3 regions of the Streptomyces sp. MS19 genome follow, and region 1 is predicted to be linked to each of the others. Evidence: riboswitches for the same ligand, from Rfam matches in the RefSeq annotation. Region 1 holds a riboswitch; each other region holds the start of a gene.
What was found. A riboswitch is a leader RNA that binds a small molecule or an ion and turns the genes downstream of it on or off. The one in region 1 is predicted to bind thiamine pyrophosphate.
Positions count from the first base shown of each region.

Region 2: it holds a riboswitch for thiamine pyrophosphate, as region 1 does, so the genes downstream of both, ACL02R_RS24710 (thiamine ABC transporter substrate binding subunit) here and thiC (phosphomethylpyrimidine synthase ThiC) in region 1, are expected to answer to the same signal.
Region 3: it holds a riboswitch for thiamine pyrophosphate, as region 1 does, so the genes downstream of both, thiO (glycine oxidase ThiO) here and thiC (phosphomethylpyrimidine synthase ThiC) in region 1, are expected to answer to the same signal.

Region 1 is NZ_JBJZOH010000006.1:135,099-144,930, reverse strand. Features, by position in the region: gene ACL02R_RS08920 (carboxylesterase family protein) at 1-189, shown strand, start outside; gene ACL02R_RS08915 (MarR family winged helix-turn-helix transcriptional regulator) at 168-665, opposite strand; gene pip (prolyl aminopeptidase) at 735-1,676, shown strand; gene ACL02R_RS08905 (SDR family NAD(P)-dependent oxidoreductase) at 1,760-2,506, shown strand; gene ACL02R_RS08900 (cupin domain-containing protein) at 2,560-2,949, opposite strand; gene ACL02R_RS08895 (MFS transporter) at 2,946-4,385, opposite strand; gene ACL02R_RS08890 (TetR/AcrR family transcriptional regulator) at 4,442-5,134, shown strand; gene ACL02R_RS08885 (M23 family metallopeptidase) at 5,106-5,921, opposite strand; gene ACL02R_RS08880 (ArsR/SmtB family transcription factor) at 5,944-6,480, opposite strand; gene ACL02R_RS08875 (hypothetical protein) at 6,499-7,017, opposite strand; gene thiC (phosphomethylpyrimidine synthase ThiC) at 7,121-8,758, opposite strand; TPP riboswitch at 8,750-8,861, opposite strand; gene ACL02R_RS08865 (YibE/F family protein) at 8,936-9,832, shown strand, end outside.
Region 2 is NZ_JBJZOH010000036.1:21,939-31,770, forward strand. Features, by position in the region: gene ACL02R_RS24690 (family 10 glycosylhydrolase) at 1-1,028, opposite strand, end outside; gene ACL02R_RS24695 (class I SAM-dependent DNA methyltransferase) at 1,151-1,804, shown strand; gene ACL02R_RS24700 (ABC transporter ATP-binding protein) at 1,812-2,861, opposite strand; gene ACL02R_RS24705 (ABC transporter permease) at 2,858-4,528, opposite strand; gene ACL02R_RS24710 (thiamine ABC transporter substrate binding subunit) at 4,504-5,592, opposite strand; TPP riboswitch at 5,629-5,734, opposite strand; gene rlmN (23S rRNA (adenine(2503)-C(2))-methyltransferase RlmN) at 5,769-6,878, opposite strand; gene ACL02R_RS24720 (phosphatidate cytidylyltransferase) at 6,912-7,868, opposite strand; gene frr (ribosome recycling factor) at 7,932-8,489, opposite strand; gene pyrH (UMP kinase) at 8,523-9,260, opposite strand; gene tsf (translation elongation factor Ts) at 9,458-9,832, opposite strand, start outside.
Region 3 is NZ_JBJZOH010000002.1:48,404-58,235, reverse strand. Features, by position in the region: gene ACL02R_RS02800 (transglycosylase SLT domain-containing protein) at 1-439, opposite strand, end outside; gene pknB (Stk1 family PASTA domain-containing Ser/Thr kinase) at 878-2,773, opposite strand; gene ACL02R_RS02790 (hypothetical protein) at 2,868-3,962, opposite strand; gene ACL02R_RS02785 (thiazole synthase) at 4,036-4,872, opposite strand; gene thiS (sulfur carrier protein ThiS) at 4,877-5,104, opposite strand; gene thiO (glycine oxidase ThiO) at 5,101-6,279, opposite strand; TPP riboswitch at 6,270-6,381, opposite strand; gene ACL02R_RS02770 (DUF1996 domain-containing protein) at 6,614-7,519, shown strand; gene ACL02R_RS02765 (DUF305 domain-containing protein) at 7,564-8,181, shown strand; gene ACL02R_RS02760 (family 16 glycosylhydrolase) at 8,311-9,645, shown strand; gene ACL02R_RS02755 (LacI family DNA-binding transcriptional regulator) at 9,718-9,832, opposite strand, start outside.

The sequences.
Region 1 (9,832 bases):
GCGCCGGGCGGGCCGGGGGTGATCACCGCGGCCTGGGCCGCCTTCGCCGCGACCGGCGACCCCGGCTGGGGCGCGGGCACCGTCCGCGAGTGGCGCGCCGACGGGCCGCCGCCGGGGCCGCCCGTTCCCGCGCCGGAGCGCACGCGGGCGCTCTGGGAGGCGTTCGGTTACGCGCCCGCGTCCCGCTGAACCTCGCCGATGCGCTCGCGCATCGGGCGGCGCTCCAGCGCGGCGAGGGCATCGGTGACGAGGCGGCTGAGCGGGTAGGGCAGTTCGGCGTCCAGTTCGGCGGCGGCGCGGGCCGTCGCGTCCCACTCGGCGCCGAGCCGGGGCAGCAGCGCCTCGGCGCGCGGGGTCAGCCGGACGATGCGCCGGCGCGCGTCGTCACCCGGTACGAGGGTGACAAGGCCGTCCCGCGCCATCTGCGCGACGGTCTGGCTGGCCGCCGAGTGCGTGACGCCGGTCGCGCGGGCCACGTCCCGGATCGGCAGGTCGCCGGCCGCCGCGAGGGCGCGGACGACGGGGGCGTAGCGCGGGCGGAAGTCCGGCAGGCCGAGGTCGGCGTAGACGCCCTCGACGCCGCGCTCCAGCGTGTCGAGGAGGAGCCGCAGCCGGGTGCCGAGGAGGGCCGGGCCCGTGGCGGGGCCGGGGGGCGGGGCGGTCATGCGCGCTATTCTAACAGTGCTGTTATATAAGCGCTGTCACGATATGGCACGGGCAGAAGGAGCGGACACATGGGCGGAACCAGCGGCATGCTCGACGTGGGCGACGGCAACCACATGTACTGGGAGGTCCACGGCAATCCGGCCGGCAAGCCCGCCGCCGTCGTCCACGGCGGTCCGGGCTCCGGCCACAACCCCGCCGGACTCCGCCGCTTCGACCTCGACCGCTACCGCGTCGTCCTCTTCGACCAGCGCGGCTCGGGACGCAGCACCCCCCACGCGAGCGACCCCGCCACCGACATGCGGCACAACACCACGCCCCACCTGATCGCCGACATGGAACGCCTCCGCGCCCACCTCGGCATCGACCGCTGGCTGCTCTACGGCGGCTCCTGGGGCTCCACGCTCCTCCTCGCGTACGCCGAGGAGCACCCCGAGCGCGTCTCCGAGATCGTCATCGCCAGCGTCACGACGACCCGGCGCTCCGAGATCGACTGGCTCTACCGGGGCGTCGGCCGCTTCTACCCCGAGGCGTGGGACCGCTTCCTCGCGGGCGCGCCCGGCACCCCGCGCGACGGCGACGTGGTGGGGGCGTACGCGCGGCTGCTGGAGGACCCGGACGAGGCGGTGCGCGCCAGGGCGGTGGCCGACTGGTGCGCGTGGGAGGACGCGGTGCTGTCCGGCGAGACGGCGGCGGGCGGCCCGGCGCCGTTCGGCGGCCGACCGCCCGCCGACCGCGTCGCGCTCGTCCGCATCTGCACGCACTACTTCTCGCACGGCGCGTGGCTGGAGGAGGGCGCCCTGCTGCGGGACGCGCACCGGCTGGCGGGCATCCCCGGCGTCCTGGTGCACGGGCGGTTCGACATGGGCGGGCCGCTGGGGACGGCGTGGGAGCTGGCGAAGGCGTGGCCGGACGCGCGGCTCCTCGTCACCGAGGGCGCGGGGCACCTGGGGAACGAGGAGAGCCGCGCGTATGTCTCCGCGGCCCTCGCGGAGTTCGCCGAGCGGGGTTGACAGCGGTTTACAGACATCGCGCCGGGAACGCGATGTCCGGCCGTCGCCGGTGCCGGGCGGCGCGCGCAAGCAGGATCGTCCGCATGAAGGAGAACGAATTCGCGGGCCGTACGGCCCTGGTGACCGGTGGCGGACGAGGCATCGGCGCGGCGGTGGCGCTGCGCCTGGCGGACAGCGGCGCGGACGTCGTCGTCACCTACCTCAGGGACAAGGACAGCGCGCAGGCTGTCGTGGGAGAGATCGAGCGGCTCGGGCGGCGCGCGTACGCCGTCCAGGCGGACAGCGCCGACCCGGACGCGGGCGAGCGCGCCGTGGCGGCGGCGGTCGAGCACACGGGCCGCCTCGACATCCTGGTGAACAACGCCGCCGCCTTCCCGGTCGGCGACCTGGCGGACCTGGACGCCGCCGCGTTCGAGGCGACGGTCGCGGCGAACATCCGCACCCCCTACCTCGCCTCACGCGCCGCCGCGCGGCACATGGCCGAGGGCGGGCGGATCATCAGCATCGGCAGCAACGTGGCCGAGCGCACCGTCTTCCCCGGCTTCACGCTGTACGCGCTGAGCAAGTCGGCGCTCACCGGCATGACCAAGGGCCTGGCCCGCGACCTCGGGCCGCGGGGGATCACCGTCAACCTTGTCAGCCCCGGCGCGACCGACACGGACCTCAACCCGGCGGACGGGCCGAACGCGGCGACGATCAACGGGTTCACGGCCCTGGGACGGTTCGGGACGCCGGACGAGGTCGCGAGCACGGTGGCGTTCGTCGCGTCCGCCTCGGCCGCGTACATCACCGGCGCGACGCTGCACGCGGACGGCGGCTTCACCATCTGACACCCGCGCCCCCCGCATGGCCCGGCGGTCTCTCCCGCCGGGCCACACGCGGTTCAGGGGACGCGCTTCTCCAGCCGCGTGCCGTCGCGGCGCGTGACCGACATCAGCTCGCTCGGCTCGTCCAGTCCGATGCGGTGCCAGCGGCCCCGGGCGACGACAACGCCCTCCCCCGCGCGCAGCCGCACCGTCTCTCCGGCGTCGTCGTCGCCCGTTCCCCTGAAGTGGAGGCGTACGCCGCCGCGCAGGCAGCACACCGCCTCGTCCGCGTCCGGGTGCATCTCCCAGTGGTCGGCGTGGACATCGGCGTCGGTCTCCACGCGGAACGCGGCGAGCTGCCAGGCGTCGGAGCCGTCGCCCGTCATCCGGCGCGCGGCGGCGTGGACGCCGCCGTCGGGCTGGAAGCGCAGCGCCGAGGCGAAGAGGTCGAAGGGCGGTGTGGTCATGAGGGGATTCCTTCCAGTCGTTTCTCCGAAGGGGCGGCGGTCCCGCCGTCCCGGTGGCGCCGGGGCAGTACGGCGACCGCCACGGCCGCCGCGACCACGAACAGCGCGGCGGCGGCAGCGAGGCCGAGCGCGTAGCCGTCGTTGAGCGCGCCGGGTCCCGTGGCCGCGCCGGTGCGGTGCGCGGCGACGGTGGCGAGCGCCGCCAGGCCGACGCAGCCGCCCAGCTGGCGCGAGCTGTTGAGCAGGCCGGACGCCATGCCCGCCTCCCGGGCCGCGACGCCGGTGGTCGCGGCGGCGGCGACCGGCGCGAGGACCAGCCCCGCGCCCGCGCCGGTGACGACGGACGGGCCGAGCACGTCCGTCAGGAAGCCGCCGTCCGGACTGATGGCCGCGAACCACAGCAGGCCGGCGGCGGCCAGCAGGGCGCCGGGCACGAGCGGCGCGCGCGGGCCGCGGACGGACGTGACGCGGATGGCGGCGAAGGTGCCCGCGACCATGGCCGCGGAGAACGGCAGGAACGCCAGGCCCGTCGCCGCGGCGCCCATGCCGAGGACCTGCTGCATGTAGAGGGACACGAACCAGAACGCCGTGAACTGCCCGGCGGCGGCGAGGAACACGAGGACGTTGGCCCCCGCGACCCAGCGGCTCCGCAGCAGCCCGAGGCGCAGCAGCGGCGTGGACGACCGCGACTCGGCGAGGACGAAGGCGGCGAGCAGTACGGCCGCGGCGGCGAGCGTCGCCCACGTGACCGCCGAGCCCCAGCCCTCGGCGTCGGTGCGCACGACGCCGATCACCAGCAGCCCCGTTCCGCCGGTCGCGAGGACGGCGCCGAGCACGTCCATCCGCTCCCGCGCGCCGTGCCGCGCGTCGGCGGGCACACCGGCGGCGGTCAGCGCGAGGGCCGCCGCGACGACGGGCAGGTTGACGAGCATGACCCACCGCCAGCCCGCGTACTCGGTCAGCAGCCCGCCCGCCAGGACGCCGAGCGCGCCGCCCGCCGCGTTGACGGCGCTCCACACCCCGAGCGCGCGGACGCGCCGGGGCCCTTCGGGGAAGGTCGTGGTCAGCAGCGCGAGCGCGGCGGGGGCGGCCGCGGCGGCCCCGAGGCCCTGCCCGGCGCGCGCCGCGACCAGCTGCCAGGGCGCCTGCGCGAGGCCGCCCGCCAGTGAGCACAAGCCGAAGACGGCCAGGCCGCCGACGAACACGCGGCGCTTCCCGTACAGGTCGCAGGCGCGGCCGCCGAGCAGCAGGAAGCCGCCGAACGCGAGGGCGTAGGCATGGACGACCCACGACAGGCCGAGCGGCCCGAAGCCGAGCGTGGCGCGGATCGCGGGCAGGGCGACGTTGACGACCGACATGTCGAGTGCGAAGACGAACTGGGCGACGGCCGCGGCGGCCAGCACCGCGCCGGGGCGTCCCCTTGCGTTTCTGTACATGTATAAAAAATAGCCCGGGAGCCCGCCGCTGTCGATGCCGGGGGGATCATGAGGACATGCCGCCACCGTCCGAACCCCGCAGAACGCCCGGCCGCCCCCCGCGCATCAGCCGCGACGAGGTCGTCGGGACGGCACGCCGGATCGTCGACGAGGAGGGCGTGGACCGGCTGACCATGCGCCGGCTGGCCAAGGAGATCGGCAGCACGCCCATGGCGCTCTACCACCACGTCCGCGACAAGGACGAACTGCTCGTCCTCCTGCTGGACGACTACGCCGCCCGCGAGCTGCGCCGCCCCGACATGCCCGCCGCGCCGCGCGACCGCGTGGTCGCCGCCGCGGACGCGATCCACGGCGCGCTCGCCGCCTGCCCCTGGATCGTCGAGGTCCTGACCGCCGACGACCTGATGTCCGCCTCCGCGCTGTGGTTCGTCGAGCAGATCATCGACGGCCTGGTCGCCGCCGGGCTGTCGCCCGAGCAGGCCGTACGCGGCTACCGCGCGATCTGGTACTACACGGCCGGGGAGATCGTCGTGCGGACGGCGGCGGCCGGGCGGCGCGCGGCGGGGGGCGACACGTACCGGGAGCGCGCCTTCGCCGCCGTCGACCCGGGCGAGCTGCCCCGCCTCGCGTCGGTGGCGGAGCGCTGGCTGCCGCTGACCGCCGAGGACACCTACGCGGACGGCCTCGCCGCCCTGGTGGACGGCCTGCTCGCCGGCGGGGTCAGCGGGCGGCCGGCCCGGGGGCGGTGAAGCGTTCGCGCGCCGCCGGGACGCCGATGCCGTGCCAGCGGAACGGGATGCCGCGCGCGAGGCGCAGGTCGGCGGAGTCCATCAGCTGGAAGTGCAGGTGGGGCTCGGTGGAGTTGCCCGAGTTGCCGCAGCGCGCGAGGAACTGCCCCGCGCGGACGCGCTCGCCCGGCCGGACGGCCAGGGAGCCGCGCCGCAGGTGGGCGTACAGGGCGTAGGTGCCGTCGCCGAGGTCGAGCAGGACGTGGTTGCCGACGATCCAGTACGGGCCGCCGAGGGTGCGGAAGAGGCCTTCGGCCAGCAGGTACGCCATGGCGGGCCACGAGTTGCGGCTGAGGTGGTCGCGGCGGCGGTGCCCGGCGCGGACGACGGTCGCGTCCGCCACCGCGTACAGCGGCTCGCCGTACGCGGGGAAGGCCGCGTTCCGGCGCGTCGGCGGCCACCAGCCGAACGACGGGCGGGGCCGGTCGTCACGCTCGGCGACGATGTCGATCGCGTACGCCTGCCCGAGCGCCCGGGTGCCGTGGCTGGGGACCTTGTCCGCCGGGCTGTTCAGCGCGGACCAGGTGCCGGTGACCGGCGGGGCGACCGCCACGGGCTCCGGTGCGGCGGCCGGTCCGGGCACCAGCTTCCGTGCCAGGGGTGGCAGCAGGACGGCCAGGACCAGCGCGGCCCAGGTCACCGGTTCGAGGGCGGGGGTGTCGGTGAAGGCGTCGGCCACCGCGAGGACGATGAACGCCCACCACAGCGCCTGCCCCAGCGTGGCGAGTATGCGGGTCAGGGCGTGCATCGTTCAGTGCTCCTTGCCTTGCTCAGGACAGCGCGGCGGAGAGGACCACGAGCAGGGGCACGACCCGCTGCGGCGGCACCTCGTGCCGTCCTCTGGCCGCCGCGTGCAGCCAGCCGGCGGTCGTCAGCAGCCGCAGGTGGTGGTAGATCTGGCCGCTGGTGCCGAGCCCTTCCAGGGCGGTCAGCTCGGCGACGGTCCGCCGCCCGGCGAGGATCTCGCGGAGCAGCCGCAGCCGCACGGGGTGCCCGAGCGCCGCGAACACGTCGGCGGTGTCCGTCCATTCGGCCGCCAGCAGGTCGCCCGTCGTCCGGCCCCACTGCCACTCGACGTGCTCGTCCGTGGGCAGCCGGACCGCGCCGGTGAACAGCACGCCGCCGTCGGGCGTCCCGGGGTCGTCCGCCATCAGGGACTTGAGCGCCTCCAGCGCCCAGAAGGGGTCCCGGGACGGCGGGGTCCCCTCCGCCCCGCCGTCCCCGGGCGTCCGCGGGGACGGCGCGTCCCGCCGCTCCAGCTCCGCCACACGCCGTTCCAGCGCGGCGACGCGCTCGTCCAGGTCCATGGTTGCGATATTACGTAATTACGTAGCTCTTGTAAAGCGCCGCCCGGGGCGCAGCAGCCCTTTGGACTCCATCAGGGACACGAACGCGGCGGTCTGCCGCTCGTCCAGCGCCGACGCGGGCAGCGCCATGGCCGCCGCCGGGTTGACGCGCAGTATCCAGAAGTCACCGACCCGCCTCACCCGGCGGAACGTCCCCCACGCCTTGGCCCTGGACACCCCGGGGCCCCGCACCTGGTACTCGGTGTCGGTCATGGTCACCGTCACCTCGGCCGGGCCCGCCAGGTGGTCGGCCAACTGGCGGCGCACCAGGGCCCGCTGGAGCAGGAAGATGACCAGTCCGGCCATGGCGATGACCAGCCCGGGAACGTACACCGCGCCGTCCGCGGCCCCCGCAGCCGCCGTCAGCAGTCCGCTCGCGAGGAGCGCACCGGCGGCGAGCCTGTTGAACACGTGGGCCGCCCGGTGGCAGGCGCGGTAGGAACGCAGCGCCAGGCGTGGTGTGCTGGTGAATGTCGCGACGATCGGCTGGGCTGCCATTCGGGCTCCAAGTGGGTGTCGGGTCAACGAAAGTGACCGGAGTATGACACCGCCGCCCGGTCCGGCGGGAGCGACCGCCGGACCGGGGTGGAGCGGGGTGGGCTCAGTCCGTCAGCGGCAGGTAGACGCGGTTGCCGGAGCGGGCGAACTCGGCGGACTTCTCGGCCATCCCGGCCTCCGCCTCCGTCATCTCCCGCAGCGTGCCGCCGTGTTCGCGCCTGATGTCCTGCGAGATCTTCATCGAGCAGAACTTCGGGCCGCACATCGAGCAGAAGTGCGCCGTCTTCGCCGGTTCGGCGGGGAGCGTCTCGTCGTGGAACGCGCGGGCGGTGTCCGGGTCGAGCGCCAGGTTGAACTGGTCCTCCCAGCGGAACTCGAAGCGCGCGTCGGACAGGGCGTCGTCCCATGCCTGGGCGCCCGGATGCCCCTTGGCGAGGTCGGCGGCGTGCGCGGCGATCTTGTACGTGATGACGCCGGTCTTCACGTCGTCCCGGTTCGGCAGGCCGAGGTGCTCCTTCGGCGTGACGTAGCAGAGCATCGCCGTGCCCCACCACGCGATCATCGCCGCGCCGATGCCCGACGTGATGTGGTCGTACGCGGGCGCGACGTCCGTCGTGAGCGGCCCGAGCGTGTAGAACGGCGCCTCGTCGCAGATCTCCTGCTGGAGGTCGATGTTCTCCTTGATCTTGTGCATCGGGACGTGCCCGGGGCCCTCGATCATGGTCTGCACGTCGTGCGCCTTCGCGATCGCGTTCAGCTCGCCCAGCGTGCGCAGTTCGGCGAACTGCGCCTCGTCGTTGGCGTCCGCGATGGACCCGGGCCGCAGCCCGTCACCCAGCGAGAACGTGACGTCGTACGCGCGCAGGATCTCGCACAGCTCCTCGAAGTGCGTGTACAGGAAGCTCTCCTGGTGGTGTGCCAGGCACCAGGCCGCCATGATCGAGCCGCCGCGCGAGACGATGCCCGTCTTACGCCGCGCGGTCAGCGGTACGTATCGCAGCAGAACGCCCGCGTGGACCGTCATGTAGTCCACGCCCTGCTCGGCCTGCTCGACCACCGTGTCGCGGTAGATCTCCCATGTCAGCTCCTCCGCCCTGCCGTTCACCTTCTCCAACGCCTGGTAGATCGGCACGGTTCCCACCGGTACGGGCGAGTTGCGGAGAATCCACTCGCGTGTCCGGTGAATGTCGCGGCCCGTGGACAGGTCCATGATCGTGTCGGCGCCCCAGCGGGTCGCCCACGTCATCTTCTCCACCTCCTCGTCCACGGACGAGGTGACGGCGGAGTTGCCGATGTTGGCGTTCACCTTCACCAGGAAGTTCTTCCCGATGATCATCGGCTCGGACTCCGGGTGGTTCACGTTCACCGGCAGGACGGCCCGGCCCGCCGCGATCTCGTCGCGCACGAAGGCGGGTGAACGGTTCTCCCTGAGCGCCACGTACTCCATCTCGGGGGTGATCTCCCCGCGCCTGGCGTACGCCAGCTGTGTGACGGCGGGCGTCCCGTCGGCCCGCCGCTCCTCGATCCACGCGCCGCGCAGCGGCGGCAGGCCGCGGCGGACATCGGTCTCGACCTCCGGGTCCGTGTACGGACCCGAGGTGTCGTACAGCGTGACGTCGGTCCCGTCGGTCAGGTGCACGCGGCGCACCGGCACCCGCAGATCGGGGCGCGAACCGGTGAGATATCCCTTGTGTGATCCGATGGCGGACACGTCGGACGTGCGTGTGTCGTGCGAGGTCATTCGACCCACTCCCTACGCCGGCATTACCCGGTAACAGGTTCGGCGGTCGGCGCGGCTCCAGCGCCCTCTCAGCCCCGTGCCCGGAGCTCCCGCGATGTGCTTGGTCAGCGGTCCCACGCTAGCCCGCGCCGGGGTGTGCTGAACAGGGCGCCGTGATTCTTACGCGATGATCGGAGCGTGAGCCGACTCGACGACCAACCACCGGGCCCCCCGCACCCCCCGGCGCACGGGCACGCGCACGGGCACCAGCACGGCCCCGCCGCGCCCGTCTCGGCACGGCTGCGCAAGGTGATAGCGGCGGTGCTGATCCCGTTCGCCGCCGTCATGGCCGCGGGGCTCGTGCTGCTGTGGCCCGGCGGGACACCGGAGCAGGACGGGCACACGGGCGTCGGCTTCGACCAGCAGACCGAGCAGGCGCGCGTCACCGAGGTCACCGAGACCCCGTGCGAGGAGCTGGGCGTGCAGGTGCCGCGGGGCAACCCCGGCGCGTGCGAACGGGCCACCGTCGAGGTCACCAGCGGCCCGGACGCCGGACGCACGTTCACCGAGGTCGTGCCCCCCGACGCGACGCAGCGGTTCGACGTCGGCCAGGAGGTCGTCGTCGCCTACGCGCCCGACGCGCCCGAGGAACTCCAGTACAGCGTCCGCGACGTGGACCGGCAGCTGCCGATCCTGCTGCTCGCCGCGATCTTCGCGCTCGCCGTCGTCGTGGTCGGGCGGCTGCGCGGGCTGCTCGCGCTCGTCGGGCTCGGCGTGAGCTTCTCGGTGCTGACCCTCTTCATCCTGCCCGCGATCCTCCACGGCTCGAACCCCTTGGTCGTGGCGGTGATCGGCGGCAGCGTGATCATGCTGACCACCCTCTACCTGACCCACGGGGTGAACGCGCGTACCTCCGTCGCCGTCCTCGGCACGCTCGTGTCGCTGCTGCTCATCGGCGCGCTCGGCTCGCTGTTCATCGGCTGGGCGCACCTGACCGGCAACACCGACGAGCAGACCGGCCTCGTCCACAGCCTCTACCCGGGCATCGAGGTGCGCGGCCTGCTGCTGGCGGGCATCCTGATCGGCTCGCTCGGC
Region 2 (9,832 bases), on a different contig from region 1:
GCCAGGAACGCGGACCACTCGGCGAACATCGCGGCCTGGTCGGGGTCCCACTCGCGCTTGTAGTTCATGGTCACGACCGTGTCCATGATCCCCTCGTCCAGCCAGCCCGCCCAGTCCTGGAGCACCTCGGCGTAGGTGCGGGTGTTCTCCCAGCCGCCGACGGCCTGGGGTCCGTGGCCGTAGGTGATGGCGTCCATGGACAGCCGCACGCGGGGGTCCACCTCCCACAGGCCGAGGTAGATGTGGCGGACGAGGCTGGTGACCTGGTCGCGGCGCCAGTCGCTCCACTGCTGGTCGGCGGGTGCGGGGATGTCGGTGCGGCCGGTGGCCTGCTGGAAACGGGCGACGGAGACGGGGTTGTAGCCCCAGTCGCTGTGGGTGGTCTGCGCACTGCCGTCGGGGTAGCGCACGTAGTCCAGGTTGATGCCGTCCACGTCATAGGCGCGGGCGATGCTTTGCACGGCGGCGACGATGTAGGCGGCGGCGTCGGGGTGGCCGGGATCGATGTACGTGTTGGCGCCGACGCGTTCGGTACCGTCCGCCTTGCGGTTCAGCCAGCGGTCGCGGCCCTGCGCGGAGGGGCCGTGCTGGTTGTAGGCGTGGTCGGGGGAGGTCGGCGGGGTGGTGCTGTTCCAGAGGGTGTTGACGTTCACCCAGGCATGGACCTGGAGACCGGCGGCGTGGGCACGTTCGATCACCTCGGCCAGCGGGTCGTAGGGGGCGGGGTCGATGGCAGCGTCCGTACGGGGGTAGAGCGCGTTGTTGCAGAAGCAGTCGTAGCGGCGGGCGGTCTGCACGATCAGCGCGTTGGCGTTGACGGCCAGGGCGTCGTCGATCAGGCGCTCCACCTGCGCCGGGGTGTAGATGCCTTCGTTGAAGCCGTCCACCCAGTAGCTGCGCCACTGTTCCGGGAGGCGGTCGGCGGAGGGGGCGGCGGTGGCGGGAGCGGAGGCGAGGAGGCCGAACAGCAGGGTGAGGCAGGCCAGGAGGGCGGACGCGGCGGGGCGGACACGGAGGGTGCGGCGCATACGGACCCCTTCGGGGAAGGTGACGTCGTCGCGACAACATACGTCGCCGCCGGAAGGGCGTACAGATGAAAACTTCCGTCTCGCGCGCGACAGTTGGGGCGCGTGGGCTAGAGTCCCGCGCCATGACACGACCCGACCACCTGGGCGCGACGCGGGCGGCCTACGACGCGATCGCGCCGGAGTACGCCGACCGGTTCCGTGACGAGCTGGACCACAAGCCGTTCGACCGCGCGCTGCTCGCCACGTTCGCGGAACTGGTCGCCGCGGAGGGCGGCGGGCCCGTCCTCGACGTGGGCTGCGGCTTCGGGCGGATCACGGCGTACCTGCACGGTCTTGGCCTGGACGTGTCCGGGGTGGACCTCTCGCCGGGGATGCTGACGGTGGCGCGGGAGTGGTTCCCCGGGCTGCGGTTCGCTGAGGGGTCGATGACGGCGCTCGACCTGCCGGACGGCGGCCTGGCGGGCATCACGGCGTGGTACTCGGTGATCCACCTGCCGCCGGGGGAGCTGCCGGTGGCGTTCGCCGAGTTCCACCGCGTGCTGGCGCCGGGCGGGCTGGTGCAGCTGGCGTTCCAGGTGCGGCCGGAGCCGGTGCGCCTGGACGAGGTGTTCGGGCACGCCGTGGACCTCGCGTACCCGCGACTGCCGCTGGAGTACGTCGAGGAGACGCTCGCGGCGGCGGGCCTCGCGCCCGTCTCGCGGCTGCTGCGGGCGGCCGACGCGGTGGAACGGTCACCGCAGGCCGTCGTGACCGCGCGCCGCCGCGCGGACGCCTGAGCCGGGCTCAGCCTGGCAGGACGACGACCTCGGCCGCGTCGAAGGCGTACCCCACCTCCGCGCCCTCCTCCGGCGCGTCCCGCAGCGGGCAGGACGCCTCCAGCGGCGTCCCGTCCCCGCACTCAAGCAGCACCATGACGTGGTCGCCCCGGAAGCTGCGCGCCCGCACCACCGCGCGCCGCTCCCCGTCGGGGACGCCCAGAAGCACACCCGACGGCCGCACCAGCAGCCGCCGTTCGCCGTCCGGGGTGCCGGCCGGCACGGGGACGGGCCCCCACGGCATCGCCCCGACGCCCTCGCGCACCACGGCGTCCGCCACGTTGCGGAAGCCCAGGAAACGCGCCACGAACGCGTCGGCGGGCCGCCGCCACACCTCGACCGGCGTGCCGGTCTGCGCGATGCGCCCCTCCCGGGTGATCACCACGCGGTCGGCCAGCGCGAACGCCTCGGCCTGGTCGTGCGTGACGGCCAGCACCGTCGTCCCCAGGTCGCGGAAGAGCTGCCGCAGCTCCACGACGAGCCGGTCCCGCAGGTCGCGGTCGAGCTGGCCGAGCGGCTCGTCCAGCATCAGCAGCCGCGGCCTGGGCGCCAGCGCGCGGGCGAGGGCCACCCGCTGCTGCTCGCCGCCCGACAGCGAGCCGACCGCGCGGCGCTGCGCGCCCGGCAGGCCGACCAGGTCGAGCAGTTCGGCGACGCGGCGCTCGGCCTCCCGGCGGGGCACCTTGCGCATGCGCAGGCCGAACGCGATGTTCCCGCCGACGTCGCGCTGCGGGAACAGCTGGTGGTCCTGGAACATCAGGCCGACCCCGCGCCGGTGCGCGGGCACGCCCGCCTGGTCCTGCCCGGCCAGGCGGACCGTCCCTGCGGCGACGCCGGTGAGGCCCGCGACGGCGCGCAGCAGCGTGGACTTGCCGCTGCCGCTCGGGCCGAGGACGCACACCGTCTCGTGCTCGGCGACGGTGAGGCGCACGTCCTGGAGCGCGGTGCGGGAGGCGGCGCGGCCGCCGTACGCGACGGTGACCCCGTCCACGGCGAGCAGCGGGTGCGAGGCGGTCATGGCGTCGTCCTCTCGGCGGGACGCAGGCGTTCGAGGGCGAGCAGCGTGACGGTGCACACCAGCATCAGGACGGCGCTGAGGGCCATCGCCTGCCCGTAGTTGAGGGCCCCGGGGCGGCTGAGCAGCCGGGCCACGGCGACCGGCAGGGTGGGGTTGTCGGCGCGGGCGATGAAGACGGTCGCGCCGAACTCGCCCAGGGACACGGCGAACGCGAAGCCCGCCGCGACGAGCACCGCGCGCCGTACGAGGGGCACGTCCACCTCGCGCCACACCCGGGCGGGGGACGCGCCCAGCACGGCGGCCGCCTGCCGCAGCCGGTCGTCCACGGCACGCAGCACCGGCAGCAGGACGCGCACGACGAAGGGCACACCGACCAGCGCCTGCGCCAGGGGGACGAGCAGCCAGGACGACCGCAGGTCGAGGGGCGGTTCGTCCAGCGTGATGAGGAAGCCGAAGCCGACCGTCACGGCGGAGGTGCCGAGCGGCAGCATCAGCAGCGCGTCGAAGCCGCGCAGCAGGCGGCCGCCGCCGCGCCTGGCGAGGGCGGTGGCGGCGAGCGCGCCGACGAGCACCGCGATGGCCGTGGCGACGGCGGCGTAGCGCAGCGAGGTGCCGACGGCGGACCAGGGGGCGGTGACGAACGTGCCGCCGTCGGTGGTGAACAGCGAGCTGTAGTTGCCGAAGCCGTAGCCCCCGCCGGGCACGGACAGGGACCGTTCGAGCAGCACGCCGAGCGGGAGGAGCAGCAGCAGCGCGATGACCGTGAGGACGGCGCCCAGCGTGACGCGTTCCGCGGCACCACGGGGACGGCGGGCGGTCGTCGCCGGGTCCACGAGACTCAGCGCGGACTCCGTCCTGCGGGTGAGCAGCGCCTGCACGCCCAGCAGTACAGCGACCAGGGCGAACTGGAGAAGGGTGAGCACGGCGGCGGTCGGCAGGTCGAGCAGCTGCGCGGTCTGCCGGTAGATCTCCACCTCAAGCGTCCCGTTGCGCGGCCCGCCCAGGATCTGGACCACACCGAAGGATGTGAAGGTGAACAGGAACACCATCACGGCTGCCGACGCCACCGCCGGGGTCAGCGCGGGCAGCGTGACCCGCAGCCACGCCGCGCGCCGCGTGGCGCCCAGCATGCGCGCCGCCTCCTCCTGGCGCGGGTCGAGCTGCGACCACAGGCCGCCGACGATGCGCACGACCACCGCGAAGTTCAGCGACGCGTGCGCCAGCAGGATCGCCCACACCGACTCGTCCAGGCGCACGCCCCACCAGTCGTCGAGCAGCCCGCCGCGCCCCACCAGCGCCAGGAACGCCGCACCGGTCACCACGGTCGGCAGCACGAACGGCACGGTCACCGCCGCGTGCAGCACCCGCCGCCCGGGGAACCGCAGCCGGGCGAACGCCCACGCCGCGGGCAGCCCCACGGCCAGCGTCAGCAGCGTGGACGCGGCAGCCTGCCAGACCGTGAACCACAGGATTCCGGCGGTGTCCCCGTCGCCCAGCACCTCGCCCACACGCCCGAGGTGCCAGGCGCCGTCCTCCCGCAGCCCCTGCCCGACGATCGCGGTCACGGGATACAGGAAGAAGACGGCGAGGAACGCGACGGGCCCCGCGAGCAGCGCGAGCCGTACGGCGGTGGCCCGGCCGGTCACCTGACGACCAGCGAGGTCCACTCGTCGATCCAGCCGTCACGGCCCTCGGCGATCTCCGCCGGGTCCATCGTCACCGGATCGTCCACGGTGACGCCGTACCGCGTGTACTCCTCGGGCAGCGCCGCGTCGGGCAGCACCGGCGAGACGAACATCTGGAGCGGCATGTCCTCCTGGAAGTCCCTGCCGATCAGGAAGTCCAGCAGCGCGCGGCCCCCCTCGGGGTTCTGGGCGCCCGCCAGCAGCCCGGCGAACTCGACCTGCCGGAAGCAGGTGCCCGTGGACACACCGGTCGGCGCCTCGTCCGGCCGCTCCTCGCCGCCGTAGACCACCCCGGCGGGCGGGCTGGAGGCGTAGGAGACGACCAGCGGCCGGTCACCGCCCTGGCCTGAGCCGGAGAACCGCTCGTTGTACGCCTGCTCCCAGCCGTCCACGACCTCCACGCCGTTGTCGGCGAGCTGCTGCCACCAGTCCTGCCAGCCGTCCTCCCCGAAGGTCGCGACGGTCGCCAGGAGGAAGCCGAGGCCGGGCGAGGACGTCGCGGCGTTCTCCACCACGAGCAGGTCGCGGTAGGCGGGGTCGGTCAGGTCGGCGAACGTCTCGGGCGGGTCGATGCCCTCCTCGGCGAACCACGCGCGGTCGTAGTTGACGCAGATGTCGCCGGTGTCCACGGGCGTGACGCGGTTCTCGCCGTCGAGGCGCAGCTGAGCCGGTATCGCGTCCAGGCCCGCCGCCTCGTACGGCTCGAACACGTCCTCGTCGAGCGCGCGGGACAGCAGCGTGTTGTCCACGCCGAACAGCACGTCGCCCTGCGGGTTGCCCCGCGAGAGCACCGCCTGGTTGACGACCACGCCCGCGTCGCCGCCGCGCAGGACGTTCACGTGGTAGCCCGACTCCTCCTCGAAGCGGGCGAGGACGTCGTCGGAGACGAGGAACGAGTCGTGCGTGACCAGCGTCACCTCGCGCGAGCCGGCGCCGTCACCGCCCTCCGACCCACCGCTGCCGCCGTCGCCGTCGCTGCCGCAGGCGGTGACCAGGCAGAGGCCGAGGGCAAGACCGCATATGCCCAGTGTCGCGGTGCGCTTCATGGTGCCGCCTTCTTGGCGCGGGCGCGCGCGGGCAGCACGAGAGTGGTTCCGAACTTCCTACCCGGCATGACCCGGGCGAGGTTCGAGGGTCTGCGGCCGTTGCCGCACTCTCAGCGCTGCGAGCGCTCCCCTGTCGGAAAGATGAAAAACTACCGGCCAACGATAGCAGCCGCCGGTCAGACCCGCTCCGTCGCCGCCAGCTGCCCGCAGGCCCCGTCGATCTCCTGGCCCCGGGTGTCCCGCACCGTCACCGGTACGCCGTGCGCCTCCAGCGCGGCGACGAACGCCCGCTCGTCCTCCGGACGCGACGCCGTCCACTTCGATCCGGGCGTGGGGTTCAGCGGGATCAGGTTCACGTGCGCGCCACGCCCCTTGAGCAGCCGGCCCAGCCGGTCGGCGCGCCACGCCTGGTCGTTGATGTCCCTGATCAGCGCGTACTCGATGGAGACGCGGCGGCCGGACTTGTCCGAGTAGTCCCAGGCCGCGTCGAGGACCTCACGGACCTTCCAGCGCGTGTTGACCGGCACCAGGGTGTCGCGCAGCTCGTCGTCCGGCGCGTGCAGCGACACCGCGAGACGGCAGGAGAAACCCTCGTCGGCGAAGCGGCGCATGGCCGGGACCAGGCCCACCGTCGAGACGGTGATCCCGCGCTGCGACAGGCCCACGCCGTGCGGCGCCTCGTCCGTCAGGCGGCGGATCGCGCCGGTCACCCGGCGGTAGTTGGCCAGCGGCTCGCCCATGCCCATGAAGACGATGTTCGACAGCCGCGCGGGGCCGCCCGGCACGTCGCCGTCACGCAGCGCCCGCATGCCGTCCACGATCTGGTGGACGATCTCGGCGGTCGACAGGTTGCGGTCGAGCCCCGCCTGCCCGGTGGCGCAGAACGGGCAGTTCATCCCGCACCCGGCCTGCGACGAGACACACATGGTGACCCGGTCCGGGTAGCGCATCAGCACCGACTCGACCAGCGTGCCGTCGTGCAGGCGCCACAGCGTCTTGCGGGTGGCGCCCTCGTCGCACTCGATGTGCCGCACCTCGGTCATCAGCGGCGGCAGCAGCGCCGCCGCGAGCCGCCCGCGCGCCGCGGCGGGCACATCCGTCCACTCCGCCGGGTCGGCGGTCCAGCGGCCGAAGTAGTGCCGCGACAACTGCTGTGCGCGGAACGGCTTCTCGCCCAGCGCCACGACCGCCTCGCGGCGCTCCTCGGGCGTGAGGTCGGCGAGGTGCCGCGGCGGCTTCTTGGCGCCGCGCGGCGCGATGAACGTGAGCTCTCCAGGTGCAGGCATGGTCCTGCCAGTGTCGCAGATCGCCCGGCCGGCTCAGCCCGCGCCGACGAAGGCGAGGAACAGCAGCCACACGACGGGCGCCGTGGGCAGTATCGAGTCGAGCCGGTCCATGATCCCGCCGTGCCCCGGCAGCAGGGACCCCATGTCCTTGATGCCGAGGTCCCGTTTGATCATCGACTCCCCCAGGTCGCCCAGGGTCGCGCTGACCGAGACGCCGAGGCCGAGCACCAGCCCCTGCCACCACGTCCCGCCGTCGATCAGCAGCGGCATGACGACCGCGCCGGCCGTCATCGCGAACGCCACCGCGCCCGCCAGGCCCTCACGCGTCTTGCCGGGGCTGATGCGCGGCGCCAGCTTGTGCCGCCCGAAGCGCCAGCCCACCGCGTACGCGCCGGTGTCGCTGATCACCGTCAGCAGCAGGAACGTCAGCACGCGCCACGAGCCGTCGTCCGCGCTCAGTATCAGCGCCACGAACGTCGCCATGAACGGCACGTACAGCGCGACGAACACCCCGGCCGTCACGTCCCGCAGGTAGTTGTCCGGCGGCCGGAGCATCCGCCACACCAGGACGGCCACACCCGTCAGCGCCATCGCGATCCACGCGCCCTCGGAACCGCCGAGGTAGCCGGCCACGACCATGGCCGCGCCGCCCACCGCCAGCGGCGGGAGCGGCACGTGGATGTTCTTGCGCTCGGCGAACCGCGTGGACAGCTCCCACAGGCCGACGACGACGGCCACCGCTATGACGCCCACGAAGACCGGCTTGTAGACGAAAAGCGCGGCGACCACCACCGCCCCGAGGCCGAGCCCGACCCCGACCGCCGCGCGCAGGTCACGGCCCGCCCGCTTCCTGGGCTGCTGCTCCGTCATAGGCCGAGTCTGCGCCGCCGGGACCGGTTCGCGCGCGGGACCCGCCGGGGCGGGCGGCACGGCCTGGGGCTGCGCGACGTAACCGGTGGCCCGGGGCGGTCCCCAGGATGAATCGTTCACGGGAGGGTGCGTCCTCGTCCTCACTGTGCGGGCACCGGCCGGACCCGGCCGGCCGGGTCGGGGTCAGACTTCGAGCAGCTCGGCTTCCTTGTGCTTCAGCAGCTCGTCCACCTGGGCGACGTACTTCGCGGTGGTGTCGTCCAGCTCCTTCTCGCCGCGGCGCCCCTCGTCCTCACCGACCTCGCCGTCCTTGACGGCCTTGTCGATGGTCTCCTTCGCCTTGCGGCGGACACCGCGGATGGAGATCTTGGCGTCCTCGCCCTTGGTGCGGGCCACCTTGATGTACTCGCGGCGCCGCTCCTCCGTCAGCTCGGGGAAGACGACGCGGATGATGTGGCCGTCGTTCGTCGGGTTGACGCCGAGGTCCGAGTCGCGGATGGCCTGCTCGATGTTGCGCAGCGCCGACTTGTCGAACGGGGTCACCACCGCCATCCGCGCCTCCGGCACGGAGAAGGAGGCGAGCTGCTGGATCGGCGTCTTGGTGCCGTAGTACTCGGCCACGATCTTGTTGAACATCGCCGGGTGCGCACGGCCGGTACGGATCGCGGCCAGGTCGTCCTTGGCGACGCCTACGGCCTTCTCCATCTTCTCCTCGGCTTCGAGGAGGGCTTCTTCGATCACCACGTGCTCCTGGTTCGGTGTGTGGGAGGCTGCTCAGGCCCGGCGGCCCTGGCTGTTGACGAGTGTGCCGATCTTCTCACCCTTTACCGCACGGGCGATATTGCCTTCCGTGAGCAGTTCGAACACCAGGATGGGCAACTGGTTGTCCCGGCACAGGGTGATGGCGGTCGAGTCGGCGACCCGCAGATCGCGTGTGATCACCTCGCCGTAGTCCAGGGCGTCGAACCTGACGGCGTCGGCGTTCTTCGCGGGGTCGGAGTCGTAGACCCCGTCCACCCCGTTCTTACCCATCAGCAGCGCCTCGGCGTGGATCTCCAGGGCGCGCTGGGCGGCGGTGGTGTCGGTGGAGAAGTAGGGCATGCCCATACCGGCGCCGAAGATGACGACCCGGCCCTTCTCCAGGTGCCGCACGGCCCGCAGCGGGATGTACGGCTCGGCGACCTGGCCCATCGTGATGGCGGTCTGCACGCGGGAGTCGATGCCCTCCTTCTCCAGGAAGTCCTGGAGGGCGAGGCAGTTCATCACGGTGCCGAGCATGCCCATGTAGTCGGAGCGCGCCCGGTCCATGCCGCGCTGCTGCAACTCGGCGCCGCGGAAGAAGTTGCCGCCGCCGATGACGATCGCGATCTGCGCGCCGTCCCGCACGACAGCGGCGATCTCCCGCGCCATCGTGTGGACGATGTCGGGGTCGACACCGAGCCCGCCGCCGCCCGCGAAGGCCTCTCCCGACAGCTTCAGCAGAAAACGCCGCGGTTTGTCGTCCTGGTTCATGGCACTCTCCTCGGGCACACACCAAGGAGGCCACTGCCGGCGGTTCCGTGTGCGGTTCCGTCCGTGCGGTGGCCTCCTCGTCACAACTACGGTCGTCCCGGCCGGTGCACAGCCTGCGGCCTGACGGACTTCCGCCCGACAATAGCCGGGCGGAGTCCGTTCCGTCGCCGACGGCGCGGCGGCGCGAGGTGGCGGGGTCAGGCGCCGACGCGGATGCGGGCGAAGCCCTTGAGCGTCACACCGGCCTCGGTCAGGACCTTGGCCACCGTCTTCTTGTTGTCCTTGGCGAAGGGCTGGTCGAGGAGGACGTTCTCCTTGAAGAAGCCGTTCACCCGGCCCTCGACGATCTTCGGCAGGGCGCCCTCGGGCTTGCCCTCCTCGCGCGCGGTGGCCTCGGCGATGCGGCGCTCGTTCTCCACCGTCTCGGCCGGGATGTCCTCGCGGCTCAGGAAGCCGGGGGCGAAGGCGGCGATGTGCTGCGCGACGTCCTTGGCGGCCTGCGCGTTCTCCTGGTCGAGCTCGACCAGGACGCCGACCTGCGGGGGCAGATCGGGGCTGGTGCGGTGCAGGTA
Region 3 (9,832 bases), on a different contig from region 1:
CGGTGGTCTCCGCCGGGGGCTCGGCGGGCTCGGGCTCCTCGGCGGCGGGCCGCTCCGCGGCGCGCTCGCGCACCGGCGCGCGCTCGTCCGTCCGGTCGGCGCGTTCGCGCCGCTCGGCGCGGTCCGCGCGCTCCTGTTCCGCCTGGCGGGCGGCCTCCTCGGACGCCTTCTTCTCCGCGTGCTGGCGGCGACCGGCGGCCTCGGCGCTGAGCAGCAGGTCGTTGCGGTCGCCCGCGCTGCGCTGCACGGGGGTGCCCTCGGCGGTGTCCGGCACGGCGCCGAGCCCGGCCACCTCGTCCGCCTTCACGGCCCAGTGGACGGGACGGCCGTCCTGCGCGCGTACCGCCGCCGTCTCCGCGTCGGCGGACGTGGGGACGGCGATCAGTGCCATGGCGGCCACGCCCGCCGTGGTGAGGGCGGCGGTCGCGGTTCTCTGCATACGGGTCATGCGGGGACGGGGGCGGATGTGAGCGGGCATTCGGGGTCCTCTGTTCCTCGCGTGGATGGCGATGGACCTTGTTAACAGCCCTTAAAAACCAAATGCAATGACCCTATGTACTAGAAGTCTTAGTGCGCGGCGCGCCGGGGAATCACTCGATCGGCCGATGAACAACGGGATTCCGGCACCCGTTCGAGCACTAAGTACTTTCGTATGTGATCCAGCTCCTATGACCGGCGTCACAGGCTTTTCCGGGGCCGTTCGTGTTTCGGCGCCGGGATTACGCGGGATGGCCGAAAAGGGCGGGAGAAGCCGGATCGGGACCACGGCGGCATTCACCGAGGATTCCCAGGGACGGAAGTCCCGTGCCGCGCCGGGACGAAAAGCCCGGAAAAGCCCGGGACTTCGGTCCCGGCGCACGACCGGGCGTGCGGGCGCCTACCGCACCCAGACCGTGATGGTCGAGCCGCGCGGCGCGGCCTCGCCGTGCACCGACTGGTTGAAGACCGTCCCGGTGAAGAAGAGCTGGTTCACGTTCACCCGGAACCCGGCGTCCTCCAGCGTGTCGCGCGCCTCGCCGACCTCCATGCCGCGCACGTCGGGCACGTCCACCATCTCCGGGCCCTTGGACAGCACCAGCGTCACGGTGTCGCCCTCCGCCGCCTCGTCGTCGCCGGGCGGGGACTGGCCCGCCACGTCGCCCGCGTCCTCGTCCGACCAGGTGGCGTCCGGGTCGACGTCCACGTCGAAGCCCGCCTCGGCCAGCGTCTCGCGCGCCTCGTCCTCCGGCATCCCGATGACCCGGGGAACGGTGACGGCGCGCCCGCGGCTGACCACCAGGTCCACGGGTGAGTCGGGGCGGCGCTCCCGGCCCTCGACCGGGTCGGTGCCGAGCACGGCGTCCCGCTCGACGTCGTCGGAGAACTCCCGCCGCACCTCGCCCACCGTCAGCCCCGCCTCGCCGAGCTGACGCCGCGCGTCGTCCAGCGGGACGCCGCGCAGGTCCGGCACGACCGCGACCTCGGGCCCCTGCGAGACGGTGACATGCACGGTGCTGTTGCGGCGGACGCGCTCGCCCCGTTCCGGATCGGTGGAGATGACATGGCCCTCCTCCACCGTCTCGGAGAAGCCGCGCTCCAGATCGACCCGCAGCCCCGCGTCCTCCAGCGTCGCCACGGCCTCCGCCTGCGCCACCCCGTAGACCCCCGGAGTCCGCAGGAACTGGCCCGAGTTGACGTACCACACGCCCGTGCCGAGCAGCACGAGCAGGACCGCCGCGACGATCACCGACACACGGCCGCGCCGCGACAGCCGGCGCCACGGGCCGCCGGGCGGCGGCGGGTCGAACAGCTCGGTGCGGTCCGTCCCGTCCCCGCCGCCCGCCCCGGCCGGGCGCGGCACGATCCGGGTGCTGTCCTCGGGGCCCGCCGCCGCGCCGTCCGGCTCCGGCTCGCGGTGCCCCGGCGGGACGGCGTCCAACTGCTCGTCGGACAGCGCCGCGCGCGCCATCCGCACCAGGACCAGCAGCGCTGCCGCGTCCGCCGGGCGTGCCAGCGGGTCGCGCGCGGCGGCCGTGGCGACCAGCCCGTCGAGACCCTCGGCCAGCCCGGGGACCCGCTCGGACGGCGGGGGCACGTCCTCGTGCACGTGGGCGTACAGCACGCGGGCGGGGGAGTCGCCGGTGTGGGGCTTCGCGCCGGTCAGCGCCTCGTACAGCAGGACGCCGCACGCGTACACGTCGGTCCGCGCGGTCACCGCGCCGCCCTCGATCTGCTCGGGCGCCAGGTAGGACGCCGTGCCGAGCAGCCCCTCCGTGGTGGCGGACGTCTGCGCGTCCACGCCCCTGACCAGCCCGAAGTCCGCCACCTTGACGCGGCCGTCGTCGCCGATCAGCACGTTCTCCGGCTTCATGTCCCGGTGGACGAGGCCCGCGACGTGCGCGGCGGCGAGCCCGGCGAGCATCGGCTCGACGATGTCGAGCGCCGCGCGGGGCTGGAGCGCGCCGTGCCCGCGCAGGACGTCCCGCAGCGTGCACCCGGCGACGTACTCCATGGCCAGGAAGACGTACGCGCCGTCCGTGCCCTGGTCCAGGACGCCGACGACATTGGGGTGGTCGAGCCGCGCGACCGCCTTGGCCTCGCGGATGAACCGCTCGACGAACGCGGCGTCGGCCGCGAGGGACGGATGCATCACCTTCAGCGCGAGGACGCGGTCGAGCCGGGTGTCGAACCCCCGGTAGACCGTGGCCATGCCACCCGCCGCGATCCGCTCGTCCACCCGGTAGCGGGCGTCGAGGAGCTGTCCGATCAGCGGGTCGTGAAGTGTGGTGTCCACGACGCCCCAGTCTACGAGCCGCCCGAACGGCCCCCGCCCGCCGCCGCGAACGCGGGGCCGTACCGGAACGGAACGGTGACGAACCGAGCGGCCGTCACTCCCCGAGGGTCAGCCCCAGCGCCGCGCGCGCGTCCCACTCCTCACCGATGCCGATCCGGTCGTACGCCGCCGCCACCGCCGCCTCGAACGCCTCCTGGCCGTCCGCCGCCGCCGCGTCGTCCCAGGCGGACGCCCCGGCCTCCCGCGCCGCGACCAGCGCCTCGACGGCGGGCGCCGCCGGAGCCGACCAGCCGTACGCGGCGAGCGCCGCGCCGTCCGCCTCCACCGCCTCGGCCATCTCCCGCGCCCACGCGCGCTGGACGGACAGGCCGTCCCCGGGGACCGGCTGGTCCCAGATCTCCGCCTCCAGCGGGCCGGTCGCGTCCAGATAGGCCAGCTGTTCGGCGTCGAAGTCCGCGCGGTCGCCCCGCAGCGGGGCGGTCAGCAGCTCACCGGTGCCGAGCTCCAGGGTGCACAGCACGTCCTGCCGCCCGCCGGACGTGACCCGGTCCGTGTAGAAGAACAGGGCGGCGTCGAGCGGCACTTCCCAGAAGTCCACGACGTAGGGGCCGACCAGCGGCAGGCACGCGCCGGCCGTCTCGGTGTCGCTCCGCCCGCCGTCCGCCGCCACCGTGACCGTGCCGACGACCTCGGCCATGTGCGGGACGTCGCAGGCGCGGCGGGTCACCTCCAGGTCGACGTCGCCGGTCTCCCCGGCGGGCAGCGACGCGTCGAAGCAGTCACCCGCGACCAGGTCGTCGAGCAGCACCGTCTCGCCCGTGCCGCGCGCCGTCACCTCGTCGCGCGAGGGCCGGTCGAACGCCTCCGCCGGTATCACCACCGCGAGCACGGCGATCAGCGCGCCGGTCACGGCGATCGCCGCGACCGCCCGCCCCCGCCCGGTCCTGTCGCCCCGCTCGCCCCTGACCAGCGCCAGGACGCCGAGCACCAGGCCGAGCGGGAACGCCGGCAGGCTCAGGCAGAGGGCGATCAGCCCCAGGTCCGCGTTCCGCCGCACCGGCGGCCGCCATCCGTACGCGGCGGGAGGTGCGGCCGGGAAGTAAGGGGAAGGGGTGACGGCGCCGGGGACGCCGGTGACCGGCGGCGCGGGTCTGTCGGGGTCGGACGGCGGAGGCGGAGCAGTGGACATACGGGTCCCCCCGGGGAGCGATGCGCGGTGCACCCGGCACCTCACTCTCGGCCAGGTGCACCGGATCGTATAGCTAGGAGATGAACGCCGGACGCTCGGGATCGAGCGCGGCCATCCCGTCCACCGGCGAGGAGGCGTACGCGAAGTGCCGCCGGGGGATACGGCCCGCCAGCCGGGCCAGCCTGCCCGCCTCCACCGCGTGCCGCATCGCCCGCGCCATCGCCACCGGGCGCTGCGCCCGGGTGACCGCCGACGCGAGCATCACGCCCGCGCAGCCCAGTTCCATGGCGAGGGCCGCGTCGGACGCCGTGCCCGCGCCCGCGTCGAGGATCACCGGGACGCGGGCGCGCTCCGTGATCAGCGCGAAGTTGTGCGGGTTGCGGATGCCGAGCCCCGAGCCGATGGGGGAGCCGAGCGGCATGACGGCCGCGCAGCCGATCTCCTCCAGCTGACGGGCGACGACCGGGTCGTCGTTCGTGTAGGGCAGGACGGTGAAGCCGTCGTCCACCAGGGTCTCGGCGGCCTCCAGGGTCGCCACCGGGTCGGGCAGCAGCGTCCGTTCGTCCGCGATGACCTCCAGCTTCACCAGGCCGGTCCCCAGCGCCTCGCGCGCCAGCCGCGCCGTCAGCACGGCCTCGCCCGCCGTGAAGCAGCCGGCCGTGTTCGGCAGCGGCGGGATGCCGAGGTCGCGCAGCACGGAGAGGACCGAGCCGCGCGTGCCCGGGTCGAGGCGGCGCATCGCGACGGTCGTCAGCCCCGTGCCCGAGGCGGCGAGCGCGTCGCGCAGGACGGCGAGGCTCGGCGCGCCGCCCGTGCCCATGATCAGCCGGGACTCCAGCCGCAGCGGGCCGAGGACCAGCGGCTCGTCCGGTGTCGCGCCGGGTGTGGTGTCCGGGGTGGGGTCGGACATGCGGTCAGCCTCCCTGTACGGCGGTCAGTACCTCGATCCGGTCGCCGTCCGCCAGGGCCGTGACCGGCCACCGGCCGCGCGGGACCACGGCCTCGTTGACGGCGGCGGCGATGCCGGACGGCGCGCGGCTCAGCTCACCGACGACGGCGGCGAGCGTCGTGCCGGGGGCGTACGCGCGTGCCTCCCCGTTCACCCACAGCGTGATGCCGCCGGTGGCCTCGCGGCCGGTCATACGGGTACCTCCCGGTGGTCGTGGTCGAAGCGGCGCGCGCCGAACGGGCGGGCTTCGGCGGGCAGTTCGCCGGTGGTGAGCGCTTCGGCGAGGGCGTCGCCCGTGACCGGCGCGAGCAGCACGCCGTTGCGGCCGTGGCCGGTCGCCAGGTGCAGTCCCGGCAGCGCGGTCGGGCCGAGGAGCGGGGCGTTGTCGGGGCTCACGGGCCGCAGCCCGGCGCGGGCCTCGGCCAGCGGCAGCTCGGTCAGTCCCGGCAGCAGCTCGTGCGCGTCGCGCAGCAGCCCGTAGACCCCGCCCGCCGTCACCTCCGTGTCCATGCCGCGCTCCTCGACCGTCGCGCCGAGCACCAGCTCGCCGCTGCGGCGCGGCACCAGGTACACCTGCTCGCCGCGCACGACCGCGCGGACCGTCCGCGACAGGAACGGCTGCCGCGTGTCCGGCATGCGCAGCCGCAGGACCTGCCCCTTCACCGGCCGTACCGGCACCGCCACCCCGGGCGGCAGCCCCGCCAGGTCGCCGCTGCGGCAGCCGCCCGCGAGGACCGTCCGCTCCGCCGCGAGCCGCGTGCCGTCGGCCAGGACGACGCCGGTCGCGCGGTCGCCCGCGAGGGTGAGCCGGGCGGCGTCCGAGCGGTGCAGCGCCACCCCGGCCCGTTCGCACGCCGTCAGCAGCGCCGCCACGAGCAGGCGCGGATCGGCCTGGTGGTCCCCGTCCACGCGCACCCCGCCGCGTACGCCGGGCGCGAGCATCGGTTCGAGGCGGCGGCACTCGCGGCCCGTCAGCCACTGCGTGTCCAGGCCGCAGCGCTCCTGGAGGAGCCGCAGCTCCCGCAACTGGGCGCGGTCGTCGGCGTCGAGCGCCACCTGGAGCGTGCCGCGGGCGCGGTGGCCGACGTCCGCGCCCGCCGCGTCCGCCAGTTCGGCGGCGAAGGCGGGCCAGCGGGCGGCCGAGGCGAGGTTGAGGTCGAGCAGCGCCTCCTCGCCGTGGTGCAGCTCGGTGACGGCCGCGAGCATCCCGGCCGCGACCAGCGCCGCGCCGCCGCCCGGCCGCGCGTCCGCGACGGCGGTCCGCAGCCCGCGCCCCGCCGCCCGCCAGGCCGTCACCAGTCCGATGACGCCGCCGCCGACGACCACGGCGTCGTACGCGCCGGCCGCCGTGCGTGCGCGCGTGTCCACGCGACTCCTCCCTTCGCCGGAATGACCCGGATCAGGTTCGTACGGTCGGAGGCCGCCCGCCTCCCTCTCAGCCCGGTGCGCCGGACTCCCGTGGGTGTTTACGCTCGCCCGCCAGCGTAGTACGCCGGGGCCGCGCGCGGTGGGCGGGGGACGGGCGGCGGGGCGGTCCCGGCGGCGTCCCGGCCCCATGTCCGGGAAATGACAGGCGAGTTCCGGGAATGTGCGGGACTCCTTGACGCTCTCTTGGGGCGCTCTTAGTGTCCGGCCTCAGAGAGCGCTCTCTGACGGCCGCGCGCCCAGCGCGGAAGTCACCCCCCACTCGTAAGGAGAGCCCGTGAACCTGACCCAAGTCCGGCGCCCGCCATGGCAGGCGCTCCTGGCCGTCCTGGCCGTGGCGGCCGTGGTCGCCTCGCAGCTGTTCACCGGATCGACGGGCCGCGCGGCCCAGAACGAGCAGTCGCAGGCGGCCGTCGGACCGAACGTCGTCCGCGTCGCCGAGTTCGTGGCCGAGTGCGAGTTCAGCCACCGGCGCCCCGACGACCCGATCATCTTCCCCGGCCTGCCGGGCGCGTCCCACTCGCACAGCTTCTTCGGGAGCACCGTGACGGACGCGTACACGAACCTGAGCGACCTGCTGGCCTCGGACAGCACCTGTGACCCGGCGATCGACCTGTCCTCCTACTGGGTGCCGACGCTGTTCGTGAACGACCAGCCGGTGGAGCCGCAGAGCGCGACGTTCTACTACCTCGGCGAGGGCGTCAACGACCAGACGATCGCCAACACCCAGGCGCTGCCGCAGGGCCTGAAGATCGTGGCGGGCAACGCCATGGCCACCAGCCCCGAGGGCACCATCGCGCGCTGGTCGTGTCTGCACGCGGGGCACGTCAACCCGTCCCAGAACTTCGTCAACTGCCCCGCCGGCACGGCGCTTGAGTCGTACCTCGACTTCCCGCAGTGCTGGAACGGCCGTGACCTGGACTCCCCCGACCACAAGAGCCACATGGCCTACCCCGTGGGCGGCACCTGCCCCTCCACGCACCCGGTGGCCGTGCCCAAGCTCCGTCAGGTACTGCGCTACCCCGTGAACGGTGACCCCTCCAACTTCCGCCTCGCATCAGGACCCGGATACACGATGCACGGAGACTTCTTCAACGCCTGGCCGACCGCCGAGATGGAACGGCGCGTGCGCGACTGCATCCGCCCGATCATCAAGTGCGGCCCGAACGGCTCTCCGTCCTGACCCGTCCGACCTGACCGTCCGACCACCGGAACCGGAGGCACCCCATGACGACCGCCGCCACAGCCCGTGTCCTGGCCGGCACCCTGCTGGCCGCCGTGCTCCTCGCGGGCTGCGGCGGCGGTTCGGACGGGGGTGACGGCGCCCCGGCGGCGGAGCCCGCCACCGCCCCGCCCGCCCCCGCGTCGCCCGGCGCGACCGTGGCCGACGAGGACCGCGTCCTCAACTTCACGGACCTGGCCTGGGTCCAGCTGATGATCCCGCTGACCGACCAGGTGCGCCCGGTGCTCGACCTGGTGACGGAACGCGCCGCCGACCCGGCGTTCGGCGAGTTCGCGGCCGGGCTCGCCGCGGCGGGCGAGGAGGACCTCGCCACGCTGCACGGGCTCCTCGAAGCGGACGGCGTGCCGTACACGAACCCGCACGCCGGGCACAACATGCCGGGCATGGTGACCGAGGACGAACTCGCCGCCCTTGAGGCGACGGACGGCGAGGAGTTCGAAGCGCAGGCCCGCGCGCTCGTCAGGGAGTTCCTCGAACACACCGTCACCGTCGCGGACGGTGAGCAGGACGCCGGGGAGGCGCCCGAGGCCGTCGCGCTCGCCGCCGACCTCGACGCGTCCGCCACCGCGCTCCTCGACGAACTGACCGCGCTCGGCGGCTGACCGGACCCCACCACCCCCACCACCCCACCCCCCCTCAGGCCTGTCCGCCGGCGGCCCCTCGTCGTGGCCGCCCGAACCCCACCACCCCCACCACCCCCACATCCCCCACGGGAAAGGAACAGCACCACCATGCACCTCATCCCCCCACGCACCGGACGGCGCCGAGGCCGCGTCACCGGAGCGCTGACCGCCGCCTTCGCGTCGGTCGTGAGCCTCGTCGCCCTGGCGGGCCCCTCCTCGGCGGCCGCCGACGAGGTCCTGCTGTCGTACAACAAGCCCGCCCAGGCCTCCTCGTCGCAGCACGACGGGAGCTGCTGGGAGTGCACCCCGGCGCGCGCGTTCGACTTCGACCCCGCCAGCCGCTGGGCCACTGACGCCGAGACCGGCTGGGTCGATCCCGGCTGGATCTCCGTGGACCTCGGCGCCACCGCCGACATCAGCCGCGTCGTCCTCCAGTGGGACCCCGCGTACGCCCGCTCGTACCAGATCCAGGTGTCCGACGACAACGCCACCTGGACGACGATCCACGAGACGGCGAACGGCACCGGCTTCAAGGAGGACATCGCCGTCAGCGGCACCGGGCGCTACGTCCGGATGTACGGCACGCAGCGCTCCGGCCCGTACGGCTACTCCCTCTGGGAGTTCCAGGTGTACGGCACCGGCGGCGCGCCCGAGGCACCCCCGGTCCCGCCGGACCCGGCCGACCCGCCCACCCTGGTGTGGAGCGACGAGTTCGAGGGCGCGGCCGGGAGCATCCCCGACCAGACCAAGTGGAGCGCCGACCCCGGCAACGGGCGCAACAACGAGCTCCAGATCTACACGGACAACCGCAACACGCTCCTGGACGGCAACGGCAACCTCGTCATCGAGTCGCGCCGCGAGGAGACCCCCGGCTCGTCCTGCCCCGCCGACCCGCTGAGCGGCAGCACCACCTGCCAGTACACGTCGGGCCGCATCAACACCTACAGCAAGTTCGACTTCACCTACGGCCGGGTCGAGGCCCGCATCCAGACCGCCACCACGCGCGGCATGTGGCCCGCGTTCTGGATGCTCGGCTCGGACTTCTACGACGAGGGCCGTCCGTGGCCGTACACCGGTGAGATCGACATCATGGAGCACATAGGCTCCGAGCCCAACACCGTCCACTCCACCCTGCACGCCCCGGCGTACAACGGCGGGAACGGCTACGGCTCGTCGTACGAACTGCCCACGCCCGCGGGCGCCGGCTTCCACGTCTACGCCGTGGAGTGGGACAGCCAGGGCATGGTCTTCACGGTGGACGACCAGGTGATCCACACCGTGGACCGCGAGGAGCTGGAGACGACGGTCGGGCCCTGGGTCTTCGACCACGACTTCTTCATCATCCTGAACACGGCCGTCGGCGGCGACTGGCCGGGACCGCCGGACGGTTCGACCGTCTTCCCGCAGCGCATGCTGGTGGACTACGTCCGCGTGTACCAGTGACCCATCCCGCCCCCGTCCCGCCCGGCTCCCCCCGGGCGGGACGGGGGCGGTGCCGTGCGGTGCCGTGCGGCGTCAGGCGCTGCCGCGCACCACCAGGGCGGGGCGGAACAGGACGGAGGACGAGGGCCGCTCCGGCGCCGCGCCGTCACCCCCGTCGGCCCCGTCGCCGTCGTCCGTGCTTCCCCCC